3 regions of the Granulicatella sp. 20925_1_28 genome follow, and region 3 is predicted to be linked to each of the others. Evidence: predicted binding sites of a transcription regulator. Region 3 holds the regulator's gene; each other region holds the start of a gene.
The links. The regulator Rex, encoded in region 3, represses fermentation and respiration genes when NADH is low (regulators of the CRP and FNR family bind a similar motif). The targets are predictions, from matches to a motif close to TTGTGAANTANTTCACAA.

Region 1: O3793_RS03590 (glycerol dehydrogenase) is a predicted target of Rex. The motif match lies at 4,308-4,325, and genes of this name have one in related genera.
Region 2: adhE (bifunctional acetaldehyde-CoA/alcohol dehydrogenase) is a predicted target of Rex. The motif match lies at 6,396-6,413, and genes of this name have one in related genera.

Annotation. Positions count from the first base shown of each region.
Region 1 is NZ_JAPWBS010000004.1:76,104-86,401, reverse strand. Features, by position in the region: gene O3793_RS03605 (sodium ion-translocating decarboxylase subunit beta) at 1-968, shown strand, start outside; gene O3793_RS03600 (DEAD/DEAH box helicase) at 1,054-2,412, shown strand; gene O3793_RS03595 (ComF family protein) at 2,562-3,089, shown strand; gene O3793_RS03590 (glycerol dehydrogenase) at 3,193-4,287, opposite strand; gene hpf (ribosome hibernation-promoting factor, HPF/YfiA family) at 4,682-5,224, shown strand; gene secA (preprotein translocase subunit SecA) at 5,538-7,982, shown strand; one part of gene prfB (peptide chain release factor 2) at 8,037-8,108, shown strand; one part of gene prfB (peptide chain release factor 2) at 8,110-9,159, shown strand; gene ftsE (cell division ATP-binding protein FtsE) at 9,682-10,298, shown strand, end outside.
Region 2 is NZ_JAPWBS010000001.1:89,542-99,839, reverse strand. Features, by position in the region: gene O3793_RS00455 (bifunctional oligoribonuclease/PAP phosphatase NrnA) at 1-733, opposite strand, end outside; gene O3793_RS00450 (bifunctional oligoribonuclease/PAP phosphatase NrnA) at 819-1,781, opposite strand; gene O3793_RS00445 (DRTGG domain-containing protein) at 1,784-3,100, opposite strand; gene O3793_RS00440 (metal-dependent transcriptional regulator) at 3,230-3,634, opposite strand; gene adhE (bifunctional acetaldehyde-CoA/alcohol dehydrogenase) at 3,743-6,376, opposite strand; gene O3793_RS00430 (transposase) at 6,672-7,226, shown strand; gene O3793_RS00425 (IS3 family transposase) at 7,202-8,056, shown strand; gene O3793_RS00420 (post-transcriptional regulator) at 8,110-8,385, opposite strand; gene yajC (preprotein translocase subunit YajC) at 8,389-8,706, opposite strand; gene tgt (tRNA guanosine(34) transglycosylase Tgt) at 8,773-9,918, opposite strand; gene O3793_RS00405 (HesB/YadR/YfhF family protein) at 10,034-10,298, opposite strand, start outside.
Region 3 is NZ_JAPWBS010000002.1:151,252-161,549, forward strand. Features, by position in the region: gene O3793_RS02280 (hypothetical protein) at 1-210, opposite strand, end outside; gene htpX (zinc metalloprotease HtpX) at 289-1,182, opposite strand; gene O3793_RS02290 (LemA family protein) at 1,216-1,776, opposite strand; gene O3793_RS02295 (SMI1/KNR4 family protein) at 1,922-2,626, shown strand; gene groL (chaperonin GroEL) at 2,983-4,602, opposite strand; gene groES (co-chaperone GroES) at 4,617-4,886, opposite strand; gene O3793_RS02310 (hypothetical protein) at 5,038-5,301, shown strand; gene O3793_RS02315 (redox-sensing transcriptional repressor Rex) at 5,378-6,025, opposite strand; gene O3793_RS02320 (ABC-F family ATP-binding cassette domain-containing protein) at 6,268-8,217, shown strand; gene O3793_RS02325 (ABC transporter ATP-binding protein) at 8,310-10,055, opposite strand; gene O3793_RS02330 (ABC transporter ATP-binding protein) at 10,052-10,298, opposite strand, start outside.

The DNA.
Region 1 (10,298 bases), on a different contig from region 3:
TAAACTTACCATTAGCAGGGTTGATGGATGCTCCTACTGAAAATGGACCTGGTGGACTCTTGTATTACTTATATCAAGGAACAAACCTTGGTATTTATCCACCATTGATTTTCCTTTGCTTAGGGGCCTCAACAGACTTTGGACCGCTACTTGCAAATCCAAAGACCATCTTGCTTGGTGGGGCAGCTCAATTCGGTATTTTCGTCGCATTCTTCCTTTCAGTAATGTGGGGAATGACACCGCAAGAAGCTGCTTCAGTAGGGATTATCGGGGGTGCGGATGGACCAACTGCCTTGTTCTTAACGACAAGACTTGCACCGCACTTATTACCAGCAATCGCGCTAGCAGCGTACTCATACATGGCGCTTGTGCCAATTATTCAACCGCCAATTATTCGTGCGCTCACAACGAAGAAAGAACGTCTAGTGAAGATGACAGAAAATCGTAAAGTGAGTGAAACGGAAAAAATTCTTTTCCCAATCATCGTTACAATTTTTGTCAGCTTATTAGTACCAAGTGCAACACCATTAGTAGGATGCTTAATGCTCGGTAACTTAATTAAAGAAATTAAGGTAGTACCAAACATTACAAAAGTTCTACAAAATGCGATGATGTATGGTGTTACCATTATTTTAGGATTAACCGTTGGAGCGAAAGCAACAGGGGAATTATTCTTATCAGTTTCGACTCTTAAAATTACTTTACTAGGATTAATCGCTTTTGCTGCAGGTACTGCGGCGGGGGTTATTATGGGTAAATTGATGTACAAACTATCTGGCGGTAAAATCAATCCAATGATCGGTGCAGCAGGGGTATCTGCAGTACCAATGGCCGCTCGTGTTGTACAAAAAGAAGGACAAAGAGAAGACCCAAGTAACTACTTATTAATGCATGCAATGGGGCCAAACGTAGCCGGAGTTATCGGTAGTGCGATTGCTGCAGGGGTATTACTCGCATTCTTCTCATAATAGAAGCACTCCTTTCAAACAAAAATCAGAAGAAGAGAAATCTTCTTCTGATTTTTTTTGCGTAGTTAGGGGTGAGGTGAGTGGGATGGAAGGAGCTGTTGGACGTATTCAAGCGGTCTATCAATCGATGCTAAAAGAGCATGAAGTTTCTACGAATGCTGTGCTAGATGTTGGAATTACCACTAAAAATGGAAAGAAGGAGTGCCAGTTTTGTGGGAATACAGATCCGTTGGAATTTGCTAAGGGGCCTTGTCTGAATTGCGCGGGCGGTGAATGTTGGTACTGCTTGAAGTGTATTGGAATGGGAAAGGTGAAGGCTTGTAGTATGGTGATTGCGACTCCTGAAGAAGAGCAACCTTTTCCAAAAAGAGAAGAGGAATTAGCACACTATAAACATACTCTGAGTGCAAAACAGGAACAGCTATCTTTGGAGTGCTTAAAAGTCGTAAAGCAAACAGGATTCCGTGAGCACCTACTTTGGGCTGTGACAGGTTCTGGGAAAACGGAGATGATTTTTGCGAGCATCGAATGGATGTTACAACAAGGAAAACGAGTCGCCATTGCCGCACCAAGAATTGATGTATGTGTGGAACTAGCACCGCGCTTGAAGGAAGCTTTCCCGACAGTCGAGCAAAACGTCCTTCACTCGCAGTCGGAGGAAGGGTACAAGAGAGTGCCACTGACGATTGCGACGACGCACCAGATGCTAAGATTTTACCACGCATTTGATTTGGTCGTGATTGATGAGACAGATTCATTCCCATACCGGGATAATGAGTTACTGATTCGAGCAGTTCATCGTGCGGTAAAAGAAGAAGGTTGCCTACTGTATTTAACGGCGACCCCGTCCCAGACACTAGAGAGAAGAATCAAACGAAAAGAGCTGTCGGTATCCTTGCTACCGGAACGGTATCATAAGAAGCCACTAATAGTACCGACGATGAGTTTTATCGGAGATTTAGACAAAAAATTGAAAAAGAAAAAAGTGCCAAAACCTGTGTGTCAGTTTATAGAGGAACATGTTAAAGTAGGGAAACGATTTTTGCTGTTTGTACCGAGAATTACACTTCTTAATCCGATAGAAGTAGCACTTAGACGACAGTTTCCAAATGCAAAATTCGAGACGGTTAGTTCTAAAGAATCGTATCGGCAGGAACGGATTGCTCAAATGAGAGCAGGAGAGCTCGAGTTTCTTTTGACGACAACGATTCTAGAACGCGGAGTGACTTTTCCAGGAGTCGATGTTTGTGTTATCAATGCGCACGAAGAGGAATTCTCAAGAGAAGTACTCGTGCAAATCGCAGGACGCGTTGGACGGACAGCAGAATGTCCAACAGGAGAAGTTGTGTATTTTCATAATGGCAAAACAAAAGCGATGGTTCAGGCAGTCAGGGCAATCGAAGACTTAAATCAACAAGCACTTCTTGGGAGGAAACACGGATGAAATGTTTATGGTGCGGAGAGGAAGTGGAGCGAGTTCAGCCAATACTCTCGTTTTTACTAGGAGCAAATAGAAAGTGCATTTGCGTCAATTGTGAGCATCCGTTTATAGAATTAAAACAGCATCCAACGTGCCTAGAGTGCGGGAGGTTGATGACAAAAGTAGAGGTTTGCCCGGATTGTCAAAAATGGCATCAAGTAAAAGAAGCGGTACTCCTAAAGAATACTGCCTTATATGCTTATGACGAGGCAGGTCGAAAGTTTATGGAGTTATTCAAATTTGTGGGAGATACAAGAGTGATGACGTTGGTCATAAAAGAGTTAAGGAAAGAGTTGCTCAAATATCAAAAGAGGGGCTTTGTTCTTTGTCCATTACCTTCGTCCCAAGCGAGTCTAAGAAAAAGAGAATTCGAGACGATTCCAACTTTACTGGAACAGTGCCATGTACCAGCTGTTTCGCTTTTAGAACATATTGGCAGCGGAAAGAAGCAATCCGAGAAGACAAGGCAGGAGCGTCTGCAACTAAAGCAACCTTTTAAAGTGAAAGAGAATGTAGGGGTTCCAAAGAAAGTCTTATTGGTGGATGATGTTTATACAACCGGCGCAACAATCCACCTTGCCGCAAAAGCATTAACGGAAATGGGTGTTGAAGAAGTGGAATCTCTGACGTTATTTAGATAAAAAGTGTATCATAAATGATACGTATCATTTATGATACAAAAGCAATCGACAAAATAGCCCAAGCAGAAATCTGCTTGGGCTATTGGTTTCTACCTAGTCATTTTTAGAATCTTGTAGTGACATATTGGTCAAGAGCAAGAAGAGCATTTGCCACATCTTCGGCAGTATAGTCAACAACCATTTGGTGGATAGTTTCGCCTTCTTGTGTAGCAAGAGATCCAATCTTGAGTAAGTCTTCATACGATACAGAATCCAATTTCACTTCTTTCAGCGTTGTTGGTAATCCAAGCGCTTTATAGAAAGTAATGTATTTATCGAGTTCTTCTTTTGGACGATTTTCTAGTAACAGTTGTGTCAATGTACCATAAGCTACTTTTTCACCGTGAGTGAGAGTATGGATGTCTCCATGGATGGCAGTGAATCCGTTATGGATGGCATGCGCTGCTGCTAAACCAGCCGATTCGAAACCGATACCGCTGAGGAGGGTGTTCGCTTCGACCACAGCTTCTAAAGCAGGAGTAACTACTTTGGCGTTTGCTGCGGCAACGGCTTGTAGACCATTTTCGAATAAAGTACTTTCGCAGACACGAGCGATGGCTTCTGCGGCAATTGTTGGCACTTGACCGACCATTGTGCTTCCTTGTGCTTCAATGACTGCACGAGCCTCAACCCAAGTAGCAAGTGCATCGGCAATTCCTGAGATTAATAAACGAACAGGAGCATTGGCAATGACTTTTGTATCGACTAATACTAAATCTGGGTTTTTCTTGTAGAAACGATAGCGTTCAAACACGCCTTCTGCTGAATAAATTACAGAGAGGGCAGAAGTTGGAGCGTCAGTTGAAGCAATCGTTGGTAAAATCGCTACCGGACAATTAGAATCATCCGCAATCGCTTTAGCTGTATCAATCGATTTACCACCACCTAAGCCGATGACTACGTTTAGTTGATGTTCCTTCACAACTTCAGCAACGCGGCGAACTTCGTCATTAGTTGCTTCACCATGGAAGATTTCGCGATGAACAAACGCGCCGGCGTTCACGAGGTTTTCTTCCAGTTCTTTACCGACTAAATCATAAACGATAGGGTCGCAAAGAAGGAGATGTCGATCCCCGAGGGCCAAAACGTGAGAAAGACCAGTTTTGAGAACATCTTTCCCTTGAACATAACGAGACGGACTAGCAAATACTTTTTCCATAATCATAACTCCTTTATAAATTGTTTACTATTTCACTATATCGTTGAAAACGATTTCTGTCAATGGAGATTCTGTGTTGTTTTAACTAGGAATATGAGACTTTCAAAAAAGGGAAGAGAGAAGATTTTAGTGATAGAGAGTTTTATTGGGAATGATTCTAATCTTCAATGCTGTATGATGTTTCATCTCATGAAAACAAAATATCTCCAAAGAAAAGTCCTCAAAAATACCGTTTTTCCTTAACAATTCTTAATGAAAGAATTCTTGAAAACGGTTGTAAAACCCCTGTGCATGCTTTATAATAAAACTATAGAAATCAAACGAAGCAATTCCTAAGAGTGGTCCTTAGGGTATTTCTTCAAATCTGGTTTTCCAGATGAAAGGGGAGAGTATTATGTTTAAATATAATATCCGTGGAGAAAATATTGAGGTCACAGAAGCGATTCGTCAATACGCAGAAAAGAAAATTAGCAAATTAGAAAAATACTTTACTGACGTTGCTAATGCGACTGTATATGTCAACTTGAAAGTCTACACTGAAAAGACTGCAAAAGTTGAAGTTACGATCCCACTTCCTTATTTAGTTCTACGTGCCGAGGAAACTTCAATTGATTTATATGGAAGTATTGACTTGGTAGTCGATAAACTTGAAAGACAAGTTCGTAAACATAAAACAAAAATCAATCGTAAATCTCGTGAAAAAGGATTCGATATTGTGTTACCACCACTTCCAGAAGTGCCTGAAGAGGACGAAACAGGATTAGAAATCGTTCGTACAAAACGAATTGATTTGAAACCAATGGATAGCGAAGAAGCTGTTCTTCAAATGAACATGTTAGGACATAACTTCTTTATTTACCAAGATGCTGAAACGAACGAAACAAACATTGTTTATCGTCGTAAAGATGGAAAATATGGTTTGATTGAAACAAATTAATAAAAATTTAGGTGGCTTTTTTAAGCCACCTTTTTTGTGAATAGAAATGGCGCTAGTTTTAGCGGAAAGAAAACGGAGTTAAAGCAACAACAACTTTCCGTTTGGATAGGAAATTGGGTTTCTTTGACGTAAAAATGTAAAAAAATCGGGTGACTTTGAAAAAAGTCGCCTTGTTTTGCTTTCTTAATTAGCTAAACAATGGTAAAATGAATAAGATGCAATAGGTGTAGCCACCTATTTGTAGTACTTTTATGAGATTTAAAATGTTCACCGATTTAAAATCACTGGTGAAAATAAAAAAGGAGTTAATTAAATGGCAAATTTTTTGAGACAGTTAGTTGAAAATGATAAGCGTGAATTACGTCGTTTAGGAAAACTAGCGGATAAAGTAATTGCGTTAGAATCTCAAATGGCTGCATTAGAAGATGCTGATTTTCCAGTAAAAACAGAAGAATATAAAGCAAGATATGCTCAAGGGGAGTCTTTAGATGCATTACTTCCAGAAGCATTCGCTTTAGTACGTGAGGGAGCTAAACGTGTATTAGGCTTATTCCCGTATAAAGTTCAAATCATGGGTGGGATTACACTTCATGACGGTAACATTGCGGAAATGCGTACTGGTGAAGGTAAAACGTTAACAGCGACAATGCCTGTATACTTAAACGCATTATCAGGAGACGGCGTTCACGTAGTAACAGTTAACGAATACTTAGCCTCTCGTGACGCTCGCGAAATGGGTGAGTTATATAACTTCTTAGGCTTGACTGTAGGGTTAAACTTAACAGGAATGTCTTCAGAAGAAAAACGTGCAGCATATGCTGCAGACATCACTTACAGCACAAACAGTGAATTAGGATTTGACTACTTACGTGATAACATGGTGGTTTATAAATCACAAATGGTACAACGTCCATTAAACTACGCAGTTGTCGATGAAACAGACTCAATCTTAATCGACGAAGCGCGTACGCCATTGATCATTTCAGGACAAGCTGAAAAATCAACAGTGTTATACCAACGTGCAGATATGTTTGTGAAAGGATTAAAAGAGGAAGAAGATTACACAATCGACTTAACTTCTAAAACAATCTCATTAACAGACGAAGGGATTAACAAAGCTGAACAAACATTCCGCTTACCAAACCTTTATGACGTGGATAACTCAGCGCTTGTTCACCATATCGACCAAGCTTTACGTGCGAACTACATTATGTTACGCGACATCGACTATGTGGTGGATGAAGGTAAAGTTAAAATCGTTGATGGATTTACTGGACGTATTATGGAAGGTCGTCGTTATTCAGATGGTCTTCACCAAGCGATTGAAGCTAAAGAAGGCGTTGAAGTTGAAAACGAGTCTAAGACAATGGCGACAATCACTTACCAAAACTACTTCCGTATGTATCGTAAATTGTCAGGGATGACAGGTACTGCGAAGACTGAAGAAGAAGAATTCAGAGAAATTTACAACATGAACGTTATTGCGATTCCAACAAACCGTCCAATTCAACGTATCGATGGTCACGATTTAATCTACCCATCATTACGTAGTAAATTCCGTGCGGTTGTTCAAGATATCAAACAACGTCATGAAGCAGGTCAACCAATCCTTGTCGGTACGGTTGCCGTTGAAACAAGTGAATTGCTTTCAAACATGTTACGTGCAGAAGGAATTCCGCACGAAGTATTAAATGCGAAAAACCACTTTAAAGAAGCAGAAATTATCATGTCAGCTGGTCAACGTGGCGCTGTAACAATCGCGACAAACATGGCCGGACGTGGTACTGACATCAAGCTTGGTAAAGGCGTGAAAGAACTTGGTGGACTTTGCGTAATCGGTACAGAACGTCACGAAAGCCGTCGTATCGATAACCAATTACGTGGACGTAGTGGACGTCAAGGGGACCCAGGTGCAACACAATTCTACCTATCATTAGAAGATGATTTGATGAAACGTTTCGGTGGAGAAAAAATGCAAGCAATCTGGGAACGTCTAAACTTAACAGATGAAGGCGACGATAACTTCATCCAAAGCAAGATGTTAACAAGACAAGTAGAATCTTCACAAAAACGTGTTGAAGGGAACAACTACGATACTCGTAAAAGCGTCCTAGAGTACGATGAGGTTATGCGTGAACAACGTGAAATCATCTACTCACAACGTCTACAAATTATTAATGAAGATCAATCACTTGAAAAAGTGACAAAAGGTATGATCCGTCGTACAATTCACCGTGTTGTGGAAAGTCATACATTGACAGATCAAAAAGAGTGGAACTTAGAAGGGATTGTCGACTTTGCTCACAACTCAATCTGTGCTCCAGATGAACTTTCAATTAGCGATTTAGAAGGCAAATCAGCTGCTGAAATCGAAGGCATCTTAAACGAAAAAGCAATGGAAATCTACAAAGAAAAACAAGAGCAATTGAATGGCGACAATCAAATGCTTGAGTTCGAAAAAGTAGTTATCCTACGTGTGGTTGACCGTAAGTGGACAGATCACATCGATGATATGGACCAATTACGTCAAAGCGTTGGTTTACGTGGATACGCTCAAATCGATCCATTAACAGAGTACCAAACAGAAGGTTACGAACGATTCCAACAAATGATTGCTGCAATCGACTATGATGTAACACGTATCTTGATGAAATCTCAAATTCGTCAAAACTTACAACGTGAACAAATTCAAGGAGTTCGTAGTGTAGTGGCTACAGGTCATGACAGAACTTCTGACGATGATTCAGAAAAAGCTTAATAACAAAGGGAGACGGCGAAGCATTTCGCCGTTTTCTTTTAGAAAGAGGTCAATATGGAAATTAGTGAAATTAGAAATGCGCTTGAGGCCATGAACGAACAAATTATCAGTTATAGGAGGTCTCTTTGACTTAGATCGCTTAGAGGAAGATATCGCAGCCTATGAGCAAGAGATGTCTGAACCATCGTTTTGGGATGATAGCGAAAAAGCGAATCAAGTCATTCAAAAGAATAATGAATTAAAGGCTATCTATGATACGTTCCATAAAATGGAATTATCATTGGAAGAAACTAGTTTGTTATTTGAAATGTATAAAGAAGAGCCAGATGAAGAAGTGCATGCGGAAATCGTTGACGCAATAGAGGCCATTGAGAAGGACTTGCAACAGTACGAATTAAGCATGTTGCTGAACGGTCCACATGATAAGAACAGTGCGATTTTGGAAATCCATCCAGGTGCTGGTGGTACGGAATCGCAAGACTGGGGAAGCATGCTCCTACGTATGTATATGCGTTGGGCTGAAAAACATGGTTACCGTGTTGAAACAGTGGATTATCAAGACGGGGACGAAGCAGGGATTAAATCTGTAACCTTGTCGATTGAAGGGTTAAATGCTTACGGGTATTTACGCTCTGAAAAAGGCGTGCATCGTCTCGTTCGTATTTCTCCGTTTGATGCGGCTGGGAAACGTCATACATCATTCTGTTCAGTGGATGTTGTTCCGCAAATGGATGGAGATATTGATATTGAAATTAACCCAGATGACTTAAAAGTAGACGTTTACCGTGCAAGTGGTGCCGGTGGACAACATATTAATAAGACGTCTTCTGCGGTTCGTATTACGCATATTCCAACTGGAATCGTGACGCAGAGTCAGGCGCAACGTTCTCAATTTAAAAACAGAGACCAAGCGATGGCGATGTTGAAGGCGAAATTATTCCAATTAGAAGAAGAGAAGAAGGCAGCTGAATTGGCAGCTATCCGTGGTGAGCAAAAAGATATCGCCTGGGGTTCTCAAATTCGTAACTATGTGTTCCATCCATATTCAATGGTAAAAGATTTACGTTCTGGATATGAGACAGGAAATATTGGGGCAGTCATGGACGGAGACTTGGACCCGTTTATGGATGCGTACTTAAAATGGATGCTTGAGGGAACGAAAGCAACTGAAGAATAATAGGAAGAAGCACCTAGTATGAGCTAGGTGTTTTACTATTGTGAGTCAAATTGTTTTAAGTTCGTTTTAATTATCTGTATTATTATGGGATGAAACTTCCTAGTAGTACTTTTGCGCTTTGAAACTAACCCAAATAAGTATGAGCAATGAGATAGACACAGTGGTTTATTGACTTTCTTGAGGATGAGTAAATAATGCTGATATAGAGTAAAGCATTGTCTTACAGGGATGAATGAGTATACGAGAAGCAATGCCCACACCCAAATCCTTCGCACTGTGAAGGATTTCTCTCGTATCCTGAGTAGTTGAACTCGGAAAAGCAGAAACGGCGTCCACTTCCCGGAGTCGTCCGCAGAACGTTTCACGTTCTTTACGTCGCTCCGGTCCAGTGGTCCGTTTCTAACCGCTTTTCCTCGTATCCTTAATTTAATATTTCTGTAATCTTATGTGAAGGGGTTGTAATATTCGGGTGCTATAATAGGGAGGATTAAAATATCGAAGGATTAGAAAGCTGGTGAGTTTATGATTGAAATGATGAATGTAACTAAGAAATATAATAAAGGCATCACTGCTATTAATAATTTATCTATCCAAATTAAGGATGGAGAGTTCGTTTATGTAGTAGGGCCTTCTGGTGCAGGTAAATCAACTTTCATTAAAATGATGTATCGCGAAGAAAAAGTGACTAAAGGTAGAATTCGTGTAGGTAAATATGATTTGATGAAAATTAGAGATCGTCAAATTCCGTACTTACGCCGTTATGTAGGGGTTGTCTTCCAAGACTTTAAACTCTTACAACATAAAACTGTATACGAAAACGTGGCATATGCGATGGAGGTTATTGAAAAATCACCTCGTGAAATTAAACGCCGTGTAGAAGATGTTTTAGAGTTAGTAAACCTAAAACACCGTATGAGCAATTTCCCGAATGAATTGTCTGGTGGGGAACAACAACGTGTAGCGATTGCTCGTGCAATTGTGAATACACCTGGAATCCTGATTGCCGATGAGCCGACAGGGAACCTTGACCCAGAAACGTCAATGGAAATTATGGATATCCTTGAGCGTATCAACGAACAAGGAACAACAATCGTAATGGCAACACACAATAGCCAAATCGTTAACGAGAAAAAGCATCG
Region 2 (10,298 bases), on a different contig from region 3:
GTGAAATAACACCATGTGTTTGATCTTCTTCAATTCCAAAGTGCTCTAAATCCTTTTGCGTTAAAATAGTAGCTGCAACGCCATTCTCAGAAATTTCCATGTTTTGGTAAATATAACCTGCTAAACGGCTAACTGAAACGGGGTTTGTAATCATATGATAAGCAATGCCTGAAATATCTACATCGAATTCTAATAATTTAGATACCATTGCAAATGTTACAGCTGTCGTTGCTGGATATAGGAAGCGACCTGTATCTCCTACAATACCTGCATATAATGCATTTGCTGCTTCTTTAGAGACTTTCCAAGTACTTTCTTCACCAAATGCAAAACGACATAAAATTTCGCTTGTACTACTTGAATTCGTATCTACAAATGAAATCGCACCATAAACATCTCTATCTGGATGGTGGTCGATTTTAATTACTTTCGATGAATCTACTTCAAATGGGCAGTCAATACGTGGTGTATTTGCACAGTCTAAAACAATAATCAGTGCAGCATCGAATTGTTCCTGTGTAATTTCATCCATTTCTCCAATATAACTTAGTGAACTTGGCATTTCACCTAATAAATACACTGTTTTTTCTGGATAAGTAGCACGAATAATTTCTCTTAACCCTACTTGTGAACCAATTGCATCTGGGTCTGGTGATTCATGACGCAAGATAACAATTGAATCTGCTTTTTTAATTTCTGCATCAATCTTTTTAAAAAACTCTGTATAATTCATTATTTAATATTTCCTTTCATCCAATAATTGGACTGATTTTTATTGTAAATACAACATCTTATAATACTCTTATTTGTGCGTAATTTCAATTTTTCTTAAAGGCTTTCACTGCCGCTTTTAACTCAGCATCTACTTCTAAAATTTGACTCTTCGTAACAGATGGAATGCCACATGCTAGCGTATGTCCTCCACCGCCAAAAGCTTGCGCAATATGATTCACGGTTGGCCCTTTTGAACGCAAATGAACTCTAAAGTTGCCATCCTCTTGTTCCACATACATACTCCACGCCAGAATCCCTTCAACCGTTCCAGGAACTGAAACTACAAGGGACGCTAATTGGTCAGTAGCTTGGAAACGTTCAAGCACTTCTTTTGTTAAAACTACACTCGCCATTCCTTCACGAGATACTTCTAGATGCTCGTAAATGTATCCTGTCATTCGATTCACGTTCAGTGGTTTTGTAATCATTTTATCGGCAATTCCAGCCAAATCTACATCGTGTTGTATCAATTTTGATACAAGTGCAAAAGTTTTCGAAGTGGTTGACGGATATAAGAATCGACCGGTATCCCCGATGATTCCTGCGTAAATCACGTTAGCTGCTGACTTATTCATTTGAAATGGAGTTGCTTCGTCAAAAGCAAACTCTGCCATGATTTCACTGGCACTGGCTGCGGTTGTATCCACATAACAAATCTTTCCGTACGGTGTCACATTTGGATGGTGATCAATCTTAATTACTTCATCGACGTTCACTTCAAATGGACAATTGATAAGTCTCGCTGTAGAACAATCGACAACAATAACAAGCGAGTTATCGAACACCTCTTGAGTGATTTCATCCATGTCGCCGATATACTTCAAGTTTTCTGGCATATCTCCAATAACGTAAACAGATTTTTCTGGATAGGTTGCCTTAATGAGTCCACTTAGACCTATTTGTGACCCTAAAGCATCTGGGTCTGGCTTTCTATGTCTTAATATCACAATTGAATCGGCTTTTCCAATCTCTGTGATGATTTCTTGTAATAATTCTTTGTAATTCATTCTTAGTTTCTTTCCATTAATTGATTTGACATAATTGCTTTAGCAACAATTGAATTTTCCAATAAAACCGAAATATCTAATTTCGAAACTTTACGACCATTATCGAGCATTTGTATTTGAATCACAATATGACTTTCGATTGGAATCATCTTCAAATAGTGCATTTCTAATTGTTCAATCACGGTGTTTCGTCGTTGACTTCTATGAATAAATTCTTTAGAAGCTACAGAGACCACTTCACATAATACACCAAAAGAAAGCATCCCAAGGTTATTCGTCATTTGTGGTGTTACCGTAAAGCTGAAATTTGCAGCAGTTGGATTCACTTCAACGATTTCTAAGTTTTCACTTACATCATCTTCAAATGTATTTCCAACTTGTGGTTGTCGTTGTGTCAGTTGCATTGCCTTCATAACATCACGTCTTGAAATAATTCCTATTAGTTCCATATTGTCTTGAACAACAGGTAACATCTCTAACCCGTTCCAAATCATTGAGTGTGCTACGCTGGCTACAGAAGCATGTAATTTTGACACAGATGGATTCTTTGTCATCACACGTTCCATCGTCAGAGAATCCGCTTTTCCTAAAATATCTTTAGCAGAAACAACCCCTACTAGTCTGTTTGAATGATTGACAACTGGGAAGCGTGAATTTCCAGTCTTTTGACTCAAATCGCGATACTCTTTAACAGTTTGATCCATTTTTAAATAATTCGTGTTTTCGATATCATTATAAATATCCGCGACAATCATGATTTTCTTCTTAATCAATTGATCGGTCATTGCACGGTTGATGAGGCTGGCAACAGTAAATGTATCGTACGTTGTTCCCATCAATGGAATTTTAAGTTCATCGGCTTTTTGAATTAATTGTGGCGTTGCTTGGAATCCCCCAGTAATTAAAACAGCGGCTCCTTGATTCAATGCTAGTAATTGCGCATCTTCACGGTTCCCGATAATCACAAGGGATTCTGGTTGAATATAACGCGTCATGGCGTCTAAAGTCATCGCACCAATAACAAAGCGGTTTAAAATTTTATCTAATCCTTCGTGACCACCAAAAACTTCTCCTTCGATGATTTTAATAATTTCACCAAAAGAAAGTTTTTCAAGATTATCCTTTGTTTTTCGTTCAATACGAATCGTTCCAACACGTTCAATGGTTGAAACAATCCCAATATTCTCTGCTTCCTTAATGGCACGATAAGCGGTACCTTCACTCATTTCCATGTTCTTCGCAATTGAACGCACAGAGATTTTCTCTCCCACTGGCAACGATTCAATATAACGAATAATTTGTTGATGCTTTGATGTCATAATATCCCCTCTGTATTAAAAAAATGAAACACCTTACTTAAACTGTACTATTATTGTACTAAAATTTTGCAACAAATACTAGAGTCAAAATAAAAAAACTGGTCAAAAAAGACCAGTTCTATTGCTATTTTATTCTGAAAATGGTGGTATTTCTTCTCCATGAGGACAATGCGTTGGATTTCCTAAAAATTCCGCTAATCGCTCTGTCATTTCAACGGTTGAGGTATGTTCTAGGACTTCAGCTTGATCATGAACAGACTCGCCACTAAACCCTAAAGAATTTACTAGAAAGACTTCCCAGATTTTATGAGAACGAATCAGGCGTTCTGCAACTTTAATTCCCTTCCCTGTTAATTTGGCACCTTTATAACGGATGTATTCTACCGTACCATCATGGACAAGCTTGTTTAACATCTCTGTCGTTGAAGCTGCTGAAAGGTCCAACATTTGATTGATGGCTTTATTCGTAACGAATTCATCTTTACCGCCTAATTTATAGATTGTTTTAATGTAATCTTCTTTATTGGGTGTCATAAGCCATCTCCTTTCATTTCCCTAACAGTATAGCATATTTTACGGCTGAAAAACAGAGCAAAGAAAGAGCCTTAGAAAACTCCTAAGACTCTTTAGATTCAAAATGAATTATTTGATACGACCTGGACGTTCTTTATATCCAAAGTATGCGTCAGCAAGAATTTCTTCCATATCAGCTACCATTGGTAAACGAGGGTTCGCAGGTGAACATTGATCTTCATAAGCAAGCATTGCAATTTCATGAATTGTAGCTAACCATTCTTTGTGGTTAACACCTTGTGCTTTGAAGTTCATTTCGATACCTACAGCTTCCCCTAATTCGTAAACAGCTTTAGCAAGTGCATCTACTGCTTCTTCAGGAGTTGAAGATGGTAATCCTAACATACGAGCGATATCTTGGAATTTTTCATCCGCACGGTAGTAGTTGTATTTTGGCCATGTAGCTGCTTTAGCAGGACGAGTACCATTGTAACGAATTACGTAAGGTAATAGAATCGCATTTGTACGTCCGTGAACTGTATGGAAGAATCCACCAATCTTATGAGCCATAGAGTGGCTCATTCCTAAGAATGCATTGGCAAATGCCATACCAGCCATTGTAGAAGCGTTATGCATTTTTTCGCGTGATACGAAATCAGCATTTTTCACACTACTTACTAAGTTTTCAAATACTAATTTGATTGCTTGTAATGCTAATCCATCAGTATAGTCGTTTGCTAGTGTTGAAGTGTACGCTTCAATTGCGTGAGTTAACACGTCCATACCAGTATCAGCTGTTACAAAATCAGGAACTGTCATAACTAACGCTGGGTCAACAATAGCAATTGTTGGTGTTAGAGAGTAGTCAGCTAATGGATATTTACGGTTGTTTGCTTTATCTGAAATTACCGCGAATGGTGTTACTTCAGAACCTGTACCAGAAGTTGTTGGGATACCAACATATTTAGCACGTTCTCCTAATTCTGGGAATTTGAATGCACGTTTACGGATATCCATGAATTTTTGAACTAAGTCACGGAAGTCCACTTGTGGTTGTTCGTAGAACATCCACATTACTTTCGCAGCATCCATTACAGAACCACCACCAAGTGCAACGATTGTATCTGGCTCGAAGCTCTTCATGATTTCAGCCCCACGGTTTACTGTTGTGATATCTGGATCTGGTTCTACGTCTGAGAATACTTCATAAATTACTTTGTTTGGACGTAATTCTAATTGTTCAATAACACGTTGTAAGAATCCTAATTTAACCATTGCTTGGTCAGTTACGATCATTACACGGCTTACATTTTTCATTTTTTGTAAGTATTGAATTGAATCGCGTTCGAAATAGATTTTTGATGGAACTTTAAACCATTGCATGTTATTTCTACGTCTCCCTACTTTTTTGATATTTAATAGATTTACAACGCTTACGTTATCCCCAACTGAGTTACGTCCGTAAGAACCACAACCTAATGTTAATGATGGGATAAATGCGTTATAAACATCCCCAATACCACCGAAAGTAGAAGGAGCATTCCAAATCACACGAATTGCACGAACAACTCGTCCAAATTCTTTAGCTAATTCAGCATCTTCAGTATGAATCGCTGCTGAGTGTCCTAAACCGTGGAATTCAACCATTTGACGTGCTTTTTCAATACCGTCTTCGCGAGATTCTGATTTAAGTACTGCAATTACTGGAGAAAGTTTTTCGCGAGTTAAAGGTTCTTTTTCGCCAACTTCTTTACATTCTGCAGCAAGAATGTTAGTTCCTTCTGGAACTGAGAATCCAGCTTGTTCAGCGATCCATGCTGCTGGCTTACCAACGATGTTCGCATTTAATTTAGCACCAGCACAGTTTTTGCTGTTTGCTTTTACACCGAAGCAGAATTCTTCTAATAATGCTTTTTCTTTTTTGTTTACAAAGTAAGTGTGATAGCTCTTTAATTCTTCAACAAAGTCATCGTAAATTTCTTTATCAACGATTGCTGCTTGTTCAGAAGCACACACCATACCATTATCGAATGATTTACTCATTACGATATCGTGAGCTGCTTGACGAATGTTAGCAGATTTTTCAACATAAGCTGGTACGTTACCTGCACCAACCCCAAGAGCTGGTTTACCGCAAGAGTATGCAGCTTTAACCATTGCATTACCACCTGTTGCAAGGATAGTAGCAATTCCATCGTGGTTCATTAAAGCGTTTGTTGCTTCAATTGATGGATGTTCGATCCATTGCACACAGTTTTCGGGAGCTCCTGCTGCAATTGCTGCATCGCGAACGATTTGAGCTGCGTGTGCTGAACTTTGTTGAGCTGATGGATGGAATGCAAACACGATTGGGTTACGTGTTTTTAATGCGATTAACGCTTTGAAAATTGCAGTTGAAGTTGGGTTTGTTGTAGGTGTGATACCACAGATAACCCCTACTGGTTCTGCGATTAAAGTTAATCCAGTTACGTCATCGTCTGAAATAACGCCAACTGTTTTAGTGTGACGCATGTTGTGCACCACGTGTTCACAGGCAAATAAGTTTTTCGTAGCTTTATCTTCGAAAACCCCACGTCCTGTTTCTTCGATTGCATGTTGTGCTAATACACCGTGTTGGTCTAACGCAGCAACTGATGCTTTTGCCACAATGTAGTCAACTTGTTCTTGATTTAACAAGCAGAACTCATCTAAGGCTTTCAACCCATTCTCCACGAGACGGTTGATTTCTTGTTGTACTTGGTTGTTGTTTTTTTCTTCACTCACTTGTGATTTCCCCCAGTGTTTGTTATTTTTATCACATTCTTATCTTACACTATTTTTCGGTAAATGTAAATGACTTTCATTAAAAAAATTATTAATGAAAACATATTCATTTATTTTCATTTCCCCTTTCATAATAAATTCCTAACCTATATCTTCATTTTAGTCATTTTTCCTAAAATATCAATACTTTATGCGGATTTTTTGAAAGCCTTTACCTTATTTTTAGTATAAAAAAGAAGCTTAGCAATGATATGTACCCCCTTTACTGGACAAACCAGTAAAGGGGGTATTTATTATGCGTTACTCATTTGAATTCAAAATGAAATGTGTAGAATTGTATCGACAAGGAATATGGGTAGAAACGCCTGAAAAAGTTAAGCAACAGAGTTTTAGAAGAAAAATACTGAATTGGGATAAAATTGAAAAAATTCACGGCCCTAAAGGATTGGAGCGCGTTAAAAAACAAAGAAATTGGACGGTAGAAGAAAAATTGACATTTGTTTTACAGATTTTAAATGGGAAAGCTCTAACAGAGGTTGCTTTTTCAGCGGGAATAAGTGATGGATTATTAAGTTGTTGGGTTCACAAGTATCTAACTTATGGATATAATGGTTTAGAGAATAAGAAAAGAGGACGACCATTATCTAAGGAGCCTATTATGAATAAAAAAGCTGTGCTTGATAACCTTTCAGAATCTGAACGAGAAGAATTAGTTCGATTACGTGAACGCAATGCATATTTAGAAGCTGAAATTGCTGTTATAAAAAAACTGAGGGCCTTGAGAAAAGAACAGGAAGCTGCGCTTCTCAAGGCGAGAAAGCAGCGATCATCAAGGAATTACGAGAAGTAGGATACCAACTAAAACATCTTCTTAAAGCGATGAAAATGGCTAAATCTACTTACTATTTTGAATTGAATAGAGTTGATGCTGTAGCTGAGAAGAATTGTGATTTATTATCAGAAATCAAAAAAATCTTTCATGAAAATAAAGGTATATATGGCGTTAGAAGAATTTATCAAGAACTTTGTCGTAGAGGCTTCGTTGTTAATCATAAAAGAGTTCAACGTCTTATGCATGTAAATGGATTGTTTGGAAAACGCCCTAAAGAAAAATACCATTCTTATCAAGGCAATGTTGGGAAAGTTGCTGCTAATATTATTAACAGAGATTTTACGGCCGATAGGCCACTTCAAAAATGGAGTACAGATGTATCTCAATTCACTTTTTCTTGGGGAAAATGTTTCTTTTCTCCAATTTTAGATATGTCTACTAATGAAATAATCTCCTATGATCTTTCTCTAAATCCCAACTTAGAACAGGTTCAAAGGATGCTAAATATAGCTTTCAAAAAATTCCCTGATGTTAATGGATTGATTCTTCATTCTGATCAAGGTTGGCAATATCAACACGCATTTTATCAAAGGTCATTAGAAGAACGAGGGATTATTCAATCAATGTCCCGAAAAGGAAATTGTTATGATAATTGCATTATAGAAACATTTTTCGCCAGAATGAAGAACGAAATGTTCTACGGTTTTGAAAAGGAATATTCTACTTTTAAGGAATTTCAAACAGCTGTGGAAGAATATATAGATTATTACAATAACAAAAGAATTCAAGAAAAAACAAAATGGATGCCACCTGTTCAATACAGGGAAGCATCCATGTGTTCAGCTTAATTTAAAAATGTGTCCAGGATTCTGGGTACATATCACAAATGCTAGCTTCTTATTTAAAACAATTCACTTAAATTGATGTCTTCAAGTGTGATTTCTTTATTGGTTTGTGCTTCTAAAGATTCAAAATCAAAATACTCATTAATGTTTAATTGATTAATCTGAAAGATTTGCTCAAACAGATTATCAGGAAGAGTCTTCTTCCAGCGGTAATCCGCAAAATAATGTGCGAGATCTTCCGTTTCAATTGTTGTATAGCCTAAGTCATTAAACTCGCTGACTTTATAATACAACCAAGTTTTAAATTGATTTTTTAAACTCTCTTTATCCATTGACTACTCTTCTTCAGTTGCTACTTCATCAGTATAAACTTCATTATTTGTTGCAGCAGATTCAGTAACAACGTGATGAATCGCAGCGCGTTCGAATGTAAGGATAACTCCTTCGCAATCAAGGTCAACTGTATGCTTTACAGTATCAATATTGTAGATTTCACCGTGTAATCCACCAATTGTAACTACTTTATCTCCAATTTTCATCGCATCTCTTTGCGCTTGAATTTCTTTAGCACGTTGACGTTGCTTACGTCCGAAGAACCAGAATGCTCCCCCTGCTACAACGATATACGCAATTAATAATGTCATTTGATCCATAATCTTACCTCATTTCCAATTTTATGTTTTTACTTTATCAAAAAAATTGCTCTATTTCTATACTCTTTAGAAATTTCTAGCATTTTCTTTGTTGAAGCCATATTCTTCAAAGAAAGCTTCTCTAAACTCTAATAAGTTATCATCCATAATCGCTTGGCGAACTTGCTTCATTAAGTTTAATAAGAAGTACAAGTTATGATAACTTGTTAAGCGTAATCCAAATGTTTCGTCTGTCTTAAATAAATGACGGATGTAAGCACGTGTATAATTACGACATGTGTAACAATTACATTTCTCATCCAATGGACGGAAATCACGCTCGTATTTCGCGTTCTTCACTACAAGACGCCCAGCACTTGTCATACAAGTACCATTACGAGCAATACGTGTTGGTAGTACACAGTCAAACATATCAACTCCGCGAATAACACCATCAATTAATGAGTCAGGTGACCCCACTCCCATTAAATAACGAGGTTTATTATTTGGAATGAGTGGTGTTAAGTAATCCAACACTTCATTCATCTCTTGCTTTGTTTCACCAACGGACAATCCACCAATAGAATATCCTGGGAAATCTAGAGAAACCATGTCTTTAGCATGAGCAATACGTAAATCTTTATAACCAGCACCTTGTAAGATTCCGAATAACGCTTGTGTATCTGGTGATTTATGAGCCTTTAGTCCACGCTCTGCCCAACGAGTCGTACGAGCAATTGAATCTTTCACATAATCATGCGTATGGTGGAAATCTGGGCACTCATCAAAACTCATGATGATATCCGCACCGAGTTTGTTTTGTACATCAATTGAGATTTCAGGAGATAGGAATAATTTAGATCCATTTAAATGGTTTCTAAAATGAACTCCTTCCTCTTCAATACGACGCATATCACTAAGTGAGAATACTTGGAATCCACCTGAATCGGTTAGAATCCCTTTCTTCCAGTTCATGAAGTTATGGAGTTTACCAGCTTCATCAACAATATCCGCACCAGGACGTAACCATAAATGATAGGTGTTACTTAAAATGATATTTGCGCCCATTTCATCTAATTCTTCCGGAGACATTGATTTTACCGTAGCAAGTGTCCCAACCGGCATAAACATTGGTGTTGGGAATGTACCATGTGGTGTAATAATTTCTCCAAGACGAGCGCCTGTATGTTTTTCAGTTTTAATCAGTCTATATTTTACTGCAGGTTCTGTCATTTTATATATCCTTTCTTCGTTTCATAACTACCTAACTGTACTCTACAAAGGCAAAAATGTCCAATAAAAACGGGAGTAAGTATAAGCCTCACCCCCTGTTTCTTCTATATAAATATTAGTCTACAATTTTTGTATAACTGTAACTTGGTTCTTTTAATTTTTCATCAAAGCCTACTTCTAAATTATGACCATGGAAGAACCATTCGTCACCAGTTTCCACAAAATAAGTAATTCCATTTTCAACAACGCTCACATAAGGATTGCTTGGAGCATCTACTTCAACTGCTAGTGAGAATCCTTCATTAATCGGACTGCATCCGTATACCTTTCCTAGGAAACGAACACCACGTTCTTTAGATACACCCATTTCTTCTTCAAAC
Region 3 (10,298 bases):
ATCCACAGGGTCAAAATGATACACTAAATGACGAATCAATTGGTGATGAAGAAAAACAAGATCTTTAAAGTCCTCTAATGAAATATATTCCAACCCTTCAATATACGCACATAATTCCTTATAAGATTCTTCGTGAAAGAGGCTTTCCTCATGTAGATAATAAAAGAACGTTCCCTCTTCCAGTAGTACATTTTTTCTAATAAACGACATCCATCTAACCTCTTTTCTTATCGTTAAAAAGTTTCACTTTCTGAAAACAAAAAGACTGAGGAGCCCCCAGTCTAATTTCTACATTTTTTCTAATCGTTTAATACGATTTTCCGTTGATGGGTGTGTTGAGAAGAGTGAATCTCCTTCTTCCCCAAACGGATTTGAGATATATAACGCCGCACTCTTCTTGTCGGCTTCCGTCATTGGCGGGGCTTCTGAAATCTTCGTCAGTGCAGAAATAAGTCCATATGGATTTCGTGTGAATTCCACTGCAGACGCATCTGCTAAGTACTCACGGTTTCGTGACAAGGCCAATTGTAGAATCGTCGACATAAATGGTCCAAGAATCATCGCGATTAAACCGATGACCATGAAAATGGCATTTGCGCCACCACCGTTGTCATCATCATCTCGGTCTCTACTACCGCCACCCCAGAACATCATGCGACTTCCGAATTGGACGAGCATGGCAATCACGGCACCAAGCGCAATCGCAATTGTTTGAAGGCGAACGTCATAGTTACGAATGTGTCCAAACTCGTGGGCAATAACCCCTTCAAGCTCTTCACGATTCAAACGTTCTAAAAGCCCTGTTGTGACCGCCACGGCTGCTTTTTCTGGAGAACTTCCTGTCGCAAACGCGTTTGGAGATTCGTCCTCGATAATAAAGATACGTGGCATTGGTACTTTTGCGATTATGGCCATATCGCTCACGATATTCCAAATCATCGGTGCTTGATTTTTATCTGTAATTTCTCTGGCATGGTTTAATTGCATCACTACATTAGTCGCATTTGCAATCATCATCATTGAATATAGGCCACCTGCAACAAGGGCAATAATGACCCCAGCAGCCGCATTCCCTATGGCGTAATATCCAATTCCGATACCCACTGCAACGAAGAGCGCCATGTACAACACAATAACGACAAGCGTTTTGCGTTTGTTGGAAGCAATTTGTTGATATAACATCCTAGCACTCCCTCCCTACTAATGAACTGTCAATTAGAATTTCACTTCAGGAACTTTACGAGCTTCAACTGGAGTTTCTAACATTTCTTCTTTAGTGAATCCACCAAAACCAGCAATAATATTTGTTGGAATTGATTGAATAGAGATGTTATATCTCGCAACACTTGAATTGTATAATTGACGAGCGTAAGAGATTTTGTTCTCTGTGTTTGTCAATTCTTCTTGTAAGTTTAAGAAGCTGTCGTTCGCTTTTAAATCAGGATAACTTTCAGCTAAAGCGAAAATAGTTTTTAAAGCACCTGATAATTGGTTAGATGCTTCCATTTTTTCTTGTGGTGAAACATCGCTACCCATGTTTGCAATTTGGTTTCTCATCGCAATTACTTGAGTTAATGTTTCTTGTTCGTGTTTTGCGTAACCTTTTACTGTTTCAACAAGGTTTGGAACTAAGTCATTACGACGTTGTAATTGAACATCGATTTGCGCCCAAGCTTCTTGAACCCAGTTTTTTTGTTGTACAAGTCCGTTGTATGCAAACATTGCCCATAGAACAATTACTGCTAAGACTCCTAATACAATCCATACTACTGTCATTTTGTGACACTCTCCTTTAGATTTAATACCCTCATTGTACCATATTTTCCTAAATGTGTGTAAAATAGTAGGCAAAGATAAAGTAGCAAATCGTAAATTTTTCTGCATCCATCCTAAGACGGATTTTGCAGTAGAAAGGAGCCCCATGATTCAGCAACAGTTATTCTCGCCCATTCCACAGACGATAGAGAATTTTTCTCGTTTTCCATTGCCACAAAGCTACGTGGATTTTCTTTTGGAAAATGGTGCCGGATTCTTCACGAACACTAAGATTACAACGGTTGAACCAACGCGCTTTGGCCTCGACTACGCCCTCTGTAATGGACTGAGCGGATACTCAGAAGGCCCGTATTTCCCAAGCATTCTGGATGCTGCATGGTCTCCAGAAGTGACAGGGTTGCCCGAGTACTTTGTAGTCTTTTTCCAAGACGGACCTATCTACTACGCCTTCGATTATCAAGACGGTATTGAACAGGAACCCAGCATCCGTCTGATTGACGTTGAAATGGATCAGTGGCTCGAAGTGGCAAACTCCTTTGACGATTTCCTCTCTCGGCTGGAGGCAACTACCGAAGACATCACGTATGATATGAGGGATTGGGTTTCCATCCATACCTTACTGCAACAAATCGGACAGGAAAACCCTGATACACTGGAGGGACTTCTTGAAATCTTGCAAGACACCCACCCACAACTCTTCTTGCAGCAAACAGCCTATGCCTTAGAGCATACAGAGTCCGACGCCGTTCGTTCGCTATATAAAGAACGCTTCGCCTTTATCGAAGACTTCCTCATCGCAGAATTCTCTTCTTATCCAGAATACGCGCACTGCAAATCCCTATTATCATAACCACAAAAATAAGACCAGCATATCTGTTGGTCTTATTTTTTTTCTCTATCCATCCTCTTTTTATAAGTATCACCAAAAAAGTGTTCAAAACGGAGAACACGAAGGATTTTATAGTAGCAGTAATGGGGAATCGTATTAAATGCGAATTAATGGGCGTAGGAATTTATTCCGTACGACCATTTTGAGGCTTTAAAGTCGAGAGACTACAGGCTCGAGACGGTACCCCATTACAGCTATTATAAACAAATCCTTCAGTGTTCGAAGTTTTGAACTTCGTTCACTTTTGTCGAGAAGCACCTTGCGGTGTTTTTATCCAAAAAGAAAAAGAGGGGTGAAAAACTTTCACCCCTCTTTGATTACATCATACCCATGCCCGGATCCATCCCTGGCATTGGTGGTGCTACTGGAGCTGGTTTGTCAGCTACAACAGCTTCTGTTGTTAATAATAATGCTGAAACAGATGCAGCATTTTGTAATGCAGAACGTGTTACTTTTGTTGGGTCCACGATACCTGCTTCAATCATGTTTACCCATTCATCTGTAGCGGCATTGTATCCAATTCCTTTTTCTTCAGATTTCAAACGAGCAACAATGACTGAACCTTCAAGACCTGCATTTTCTGCGATTTGACGTAATGGTTCTTCTAATGAACGAGATACGATTTTCGCACCTGTAGCTAAGTCGCCTTCTAATTCAAGAGCGTCTACCACTTTTTGAACGTTCACAAGAGCTGTTCCCCCACCTGAAACGATTCCTTCTTCAACCGCTGCGCGAGTTGCGTTTAAGGCGTCTTCAATGCGAAGTTTTTTCTCTTTCAATTCTGTTTCAGTAGCGGCACCGACTTTAATCACGGCAACCCCACCTGATAATTTAGCAAGACGTTCATGTAATTTTTCACGGTCGAAATCACTTGTTGTATCTTGTGCTTGTGCGCGAATTAAAGCAACACGGTTCGCGATTAATTCTTTAGAACCTGCACCTTCAACGATTGTAGTGCTGTCTTTAGAAACCACTACTTTACCAGCAGTCCCTAATTGAGCTAATGTAGCGTCTTTTAATTCTAAACCAAGGTCTTCTGTAATGACTTGAGCACCAGTTAAGACCGCGATATCTTCTAACATCGCTTTACGACGGTCACCAAATCCTGGAGCTTTTACAGCTACCACGTTAAATGTTCCGCGTAATTTGTTTAATACTAATGTTGGTAAAGCTTCGCCATCCACATCATCCGCGATGATTAATAACGCACGTCCTTGTTGAACGATTTGTTCTAACAACGGAATGATTTCTTGGATGTTTGACACTTTCTTATCTGTGATTAAGATAAATGGATTGTCTAAAGTCGCAATCATCTTGTCGTTATCCGTTACCATGTATTGTGATAAGTAACCACGGTCAAATTGCATACCTTCTACAACATCTAATTCTGTTTCAATCCCTTTAGATTCTTCGATTGTAATAACGCCGTCGTTACCCACTTTTTCCATAGCTTCAGCGATTAATTCACCGACTTCCGCTGAACCTGAAGAAATTGCCGCAACTTGTGCGATGGCTTCTTTTGATTCTACTGGACGAGAAATGCGGTGTAATTCTTCAACCGCTGCTTTTGTCGCAAGTTCAATCCCGCGACGAATGCCTACTGGGTTAGCTCCAGCCGTTACGTTTTTCAACCCTTCACGAACGATGGCTTGTGTTAACACTGTCGCTGTAGTTGTACCGTCACCGGCAATATCGTTTGTTTTTGAAGCCACTTCAGCAACGAGTTTTGCACCCATATTTTCGAAGTGATCTTCTAATTCGATTTCTTTGGCAATCGTTACCCCATCATTTGTAATCAGTGGAGAACCGAATGCTTTTTCTAATACAACATTACGTCCTTTTGGCCCTAATGTTACTTTTACTGTGTTCGCTAAAACGTCCACACCACGTAGCATGGCGCTTCTTGCATCTTCTGCAAATTTAATATCTTTTACCATAGTTGTATCCCCCTTTATTCAACAATTGCGATAATGTCTTTTTCTTTCACGATGATATATTCTTGACCATCTAATTTAACTTCTGTTCCTGAATATTTCTCGAATACTACTTTATCGCCAACCGCCACTTGACGGTCTTCTGCAGCAGTGAATTTGCTTGTTGCGATGACTTTTGCAAATTGTAATTTTTCTTGAGCAGTTGTTGGTAGGAATAATCCTCCAGCAGTTTTTTCTTCTTGCTCTACCATTTGAATAACAACTCTATCTTTTAAAGGCTTTAACATATGAAATCCTCCTTCATCTTTTTTAGCACTCAAAAACACTGAGTGCTAACTCATAGTTTTATGATACTCATTTGGTCAGGAAAAATCAAGAATAAATACTTGCTTATTTGTCTGGAATTTTGTAAGATTTTGACAGGAAAGGATGATTGCGATGACACGAAAAAGTTTCTTCAGAAAACTATATTTTGAAATCATATTAGCCGTCTTCTTTATCTTTCTAGCAACGACGCATTATCCTGGAAATGGATTTGACTTTATCACATTATTCTGCTGTCTATTCGCAACGACAAGCATCGTAACAAGTATCAACATGCTTCGCACCTACAACGAGTTGAAAAAACTCGCCAACCTCATCGAGAATCTGCCCGATGACGAGGATTCACTAGACGATAAAGAACCAAAAGAAAAGCACTAATCACTCCGCAAATCGGATTGGATTAGTGCTTATTTTTTTACAAAAAAGGCACCCTATTCGGATGCCTTTCAATAGATTATTTTTGGTTGTCCAAGAAATAAATAAGTGTTTGAAGTTCGTTTGTTAAGTCCACGTTTTGAACTCGAACGTTTTCTGGTACGTCTAATCGGATTGGTGTGAAGTTCAAGATTCCGCGAACATTTGCTTCTACTAAGCGGTCTGCTGTTTCTTGAGCTACATCTTGAGGCACTGTTAAGATGGCCACTTGGATTTGTTGAACTTTCAATTGTTCTACCATTTCATCCATGCTGTAAACTGGCACACCTGTTTGGATTGTTCCAACGATGTCTTCGTTTACGTCGAACGCTGCGCTAATACGCACGTTGTTGCTTTGGTGGAAGTTGTAGTTTAAGAGCGCTTGTCCTAATTTACCGACCCCTACTAAAGCGACGTTTGTTAGGCGATCTTGGTTTAAAGTATGGCTGAAGAATTCTAATAAGTATTCTACATCATATCCATATCCACGTTTTCCTAAAGCTCCGAAATATGAAAAGTCACGACGTATTGTTGCGCTATCGACTTTTACAGCTTCACTTAATTCAGTTGATGAGATGCGACGTTTTCCTGCGTCATGCAAGAAACGTAAGTAACGATGATAAATGGCCAAACGTTTCGCAGTTGCGCGTGGCACTTCGATTTCTTTTAATTCGTTTAAATCTTTCATGAATAAGACTCCCTTTTTCTTTTTTATCCATGCGTATTCTATCACAACGACATTTCATTTCACAAACAGTTTGCTTGTACCTCACGAACATTAATGAATTTCGCTTATATACAGCAAGCCTTGTGCTTTTTTCTTCACAACCTCCCCATTGTGAATGTGAATGCAAAGAAGAACGCGTATCAATATTGTTCCCCCTCTTTTTTATGCTAAAATAAACTGATACCACATTGAAAGGACCCGTCATGATTTTATTACAAGGACAAGGACTCGCGCGTACGTTTGCGGATGAAGTCCTATTTGAAAATATTACGATTCATATTCAAGAAAATTCACGCATTGCCATCGTTGGGCGAAATGGTACTGGAAAATCTACGCTATTAAAAATGTTGGCTGGAATCGAAGAACCTTCTCTTGGTGCTGTGTCAAAGAAGAAAGACCTTTCGATTGGCTACTTAGATCAATACGCTGCCATCCAGTCTTCCCGCACTGTTTGGGAAGAAATGGTGCATCTCTTCGAAGATGTGGAAACCTTGAAGAAACAAGCGCAAAAAGCAGCTGAACAACTTGGTGACCCAGACCTTCTAAGTGACCCCGTGGCGTACGAACTCGCCTTAAAACGATACGACCAGCTACAAGAAGAATTGAACCAAAAGAATGCGTATGGTTACGAGTCTGAAATTCGCACCGTGCTTCATGGATTCCGTTTCTATCCAGAAGACTACGACCAACCGATACAAGCACTCTCTGGAGGTCAACGCACTCGTTTGGCACTAGCTCGTATTTTATTAGAAAAGCACGACCTACTCATCTTAGACGAACCGACCAACCACTTGGATATTGAAACATTGACGTGGCTTGAAGACTACTTACGCTCTTCAAGTAGCGCGCTTGTCATCGTATCCCACGACCAATACTTCTTGGACCGTGTGTGTAACGAAGTCTATGAAATCAGTCATAAGGCCTGCGAATATTACAAAGGAAACTACTCGCACTACTTAGAAGAACGCGAGCAACGCTATTTACTCAAACAAAAAGCCTACGAGAAGCAGCAACAAGAGATTCACGACTTGGAAGAATTCATCCAGAAAAACTTAGTGCGCGCATCAACTACAAAACGTGCGCAATCACGCCGTAAGAAGCTCGAGAAAATGGAACGCTTAGAGAAACCAAAAGGCGATCAGCGCTCTGCTCGTTTTGAATTTACCGTGGAACGCGAATCCGGAAACCAAGTGCTGCAAGTCACTGATGCTTATATCGGCTACGACCACGAAGCCTTGAGCGGTCCGATTTCCTTCCAGCTTCGCAAGCGTGAAGCTATCGCGATTGTGGGGCCTAACGGTATTGGAAAATCTACCCTCTTGAAGTCGATTACGGGTGAATTGCCTCTAATCGAAGGCTCAATCGACTTAGGCACTGGCGTTCAAGTTGGTTACTTTGACCAAAACTTGGCCGGCCTCTCATCGAATCAAACAGTTCTAGAAGAACTTTGGTCTCGTCACTCTACGATGCCTGAAAAAGACGTCCGTTCGATTCTTGGCAGCTTCCTTTTCTCAGGAAACGATGTCGAGAAAACAACCGCTCAACTCAGCGGGGGTGAAAAGGCCCGTTTGGCGCTTTGCAAACTGTCTCTGGAGCATGATAATTTCCTACTGCTCGACGAACCAACGAACCACTTGGACATCGACAGTAAAGAAGTCCTCGAAGATGCCCTTATCGACTACGACGGCACGATTTGCTTCGTTTCGCATGACCGTTTCTTTATCAATAAGGTCGCAACGGCCATCCTAGAAATCGAAGAAACTGGAAGCACATTGTATTTAGGCGACTATGACTACTATCTCGAGAAAAAACAAGAGAAAGAAGAACTCGCCGCATTGCAAGAAGCCAAGAGTGTCGAAGCAACAACAGCTGAGCCGATGACAGAAGCCAAAGCCAGCTACCATGCCTCTAAAGAAGAGCAACGTCAAATTCGTACACTCACTCGTCGCATCGAGCAACTAGAAGCGGAGATGCACGATATCGAAACGGCGCTCGAACAAGTGCATGAGGCGATGACACTGGAAGAAAACTATTCTGATCCAGATAAATCCGCTGCCCTCTCAACCGAAGAAGGCGCCCTTCTTGAACGCCAAGAAACGCTCCTCGCTGAATGGGAAGAAGCGTCTCTAGCTCTAGAAGAATTCAAGCAATAATCTTTTGAAATTATCATATATGATAATTTTGCACTTTCAGCAATTCAAAAAAGCGTAGACTCTTTTTATAGAGCCTACGCTTCTTTTTATTGTTAATGTTGCCACTGACTTTGATAGAGATTGTAGTAAAATCCACGTTGTTCCATCAAGCTGGCATGATTTCCTTTTTCAATGACATGTCCGTCTTTTAAGACAAGAATCACATCCGCGGTACGAATCGTCGACAAGCGGTGTGCCACAATAAAGCTCGTGCGTCCTTCCATCAGATGTTGGAAGGCTTCTTGAATCTTCAACTCGGTACGCGTATCGATGGAAGAAGTCGCTTCATCGAGAATCAGCATATTCGGTTGTCCCATCATCACACGCGCGATGCAGAGCAATTGTTTTTGTCCTTGCGAGAAGTCCCCACCGTCATCTGAAATCACCGTATCATATCCTTGTGGCAGACGACTTACAAATCCATGAATATGGCAGAGTTTTGCGATGCGAATCATCTCTTCTTCGCTAATCGTTGGATTTCCCATCGTGATATTTTCACGGACAGTTCCCGTTTGAAGCCATGTTTCTTGAAGCACCATTCCGAATCCATTTCGTAGGCTTTGACGCGTGATATCTTCAATCGAAAGCCCGTCGATGGCTAATTTCCCACTATTAATATCGTAGAAACGCATCAATAAGTTAATCAATGTCGTCTTCCCACTTCCGGTTGGACCGACAATCGCCACACGTTGCCCTGGTTTGACATCCAGCGAGAAGTCTTCAATAAGCGGTTGGTCTTTCACATAAGAGAAATCCACATGGCTAAATTCCACAGCCCCGTCAAAGTTTTCAGGAGACACAGCACCTGCACGCTCTGGACTCTCAGAAGGTTGTTCCAACAGTTCAAACACGCGATTCGCACAGGCAATCGCATTTTGTAACTCCGTAATGACTCCTGAGATTTCATTGAATGGTTTCGTATATTGGTTCGCGTAACTTAAGAAGGACGACAGTTGTCCCACCGTCACGCCACCACTCATCACGAAGAACGCCCCGAACACGCCCACACTTGTGTAGACGATGCTATTGACAAAGCGCGTTGCCGGATTCGTGATGCTCGAGAAGAAAATAGCCTTGAGCGATACATCCGTTAACTTCTTATTAATCACCGCAAAGTCCTCAATGACTTTTTCTTGTTGCTGGAAGGCCGTAACCACTCGTGTTCCCTCAATCATCTCATTCATATAGGCGGTTTGGTCGCCACGAATTTCCGATTGTTGTTTAAAGAAATGATAGGATTTCTTCGCAACAAAGCTGGCCATCACGAAGGATACTGGCGTCACCACGACTACTACGAGCGTCAATGTCATATTCACGCTCAGCATAAAGACTAAGGTTCCTAGAATGGTCATCACACCCGTGAATAACTGTGTGAATCCCATCAATAATCCATCCGCAAATTGATCTGCATCCGCAATGATACGACTCTCGATTTCTCCGGCTGGATGAATATCTAAATAACTGAGTGGTAATGTCTCGATTTTTTCAAGCGCGTCTCTACGAAGGTCACGAACCACAGAGTACGTCATCTTGTTATTGCTGAGGTTCATTAACCACTGCGCGATGGCTGCCACTGCCGTAAAGAGGGCAATCTGCCAAAGGATGGCAAATAGTCCTTCATAGAACACTTGGCCCGTGTCCAGCATTTGGTCCACAGCTTCCCCGACTAATTTTGGAATCATTAATGTTCCGAATACATTCACACTCGCCATAAGGATGGACGCTACGAAATAAATCCGGTAGCGACGGATGTAGCGGAGAACTTTACGGATGGTTTCCCATTGAGTTTTCTGTCTCATGCTTCATCCTCCTTTGGAAATTGTGAGTAGTAAATTTCTTGATAAATCTCATTGTTGGCTAAGAGCTCTTCATGCGTTCCTTTGCCGACAAGATTTCCTTCATCGAGTACCAGAATTAAGTCTGCATACTGCACTGAAGCCGCCCGTTGCGACACGATAAAGGTCGTCGGACGTGGTGTTTGGTTCTTAATCGCCTCACGCAATTTCGCATCGGTCGCAAAGTCTAATGCCGAAGCACTATCA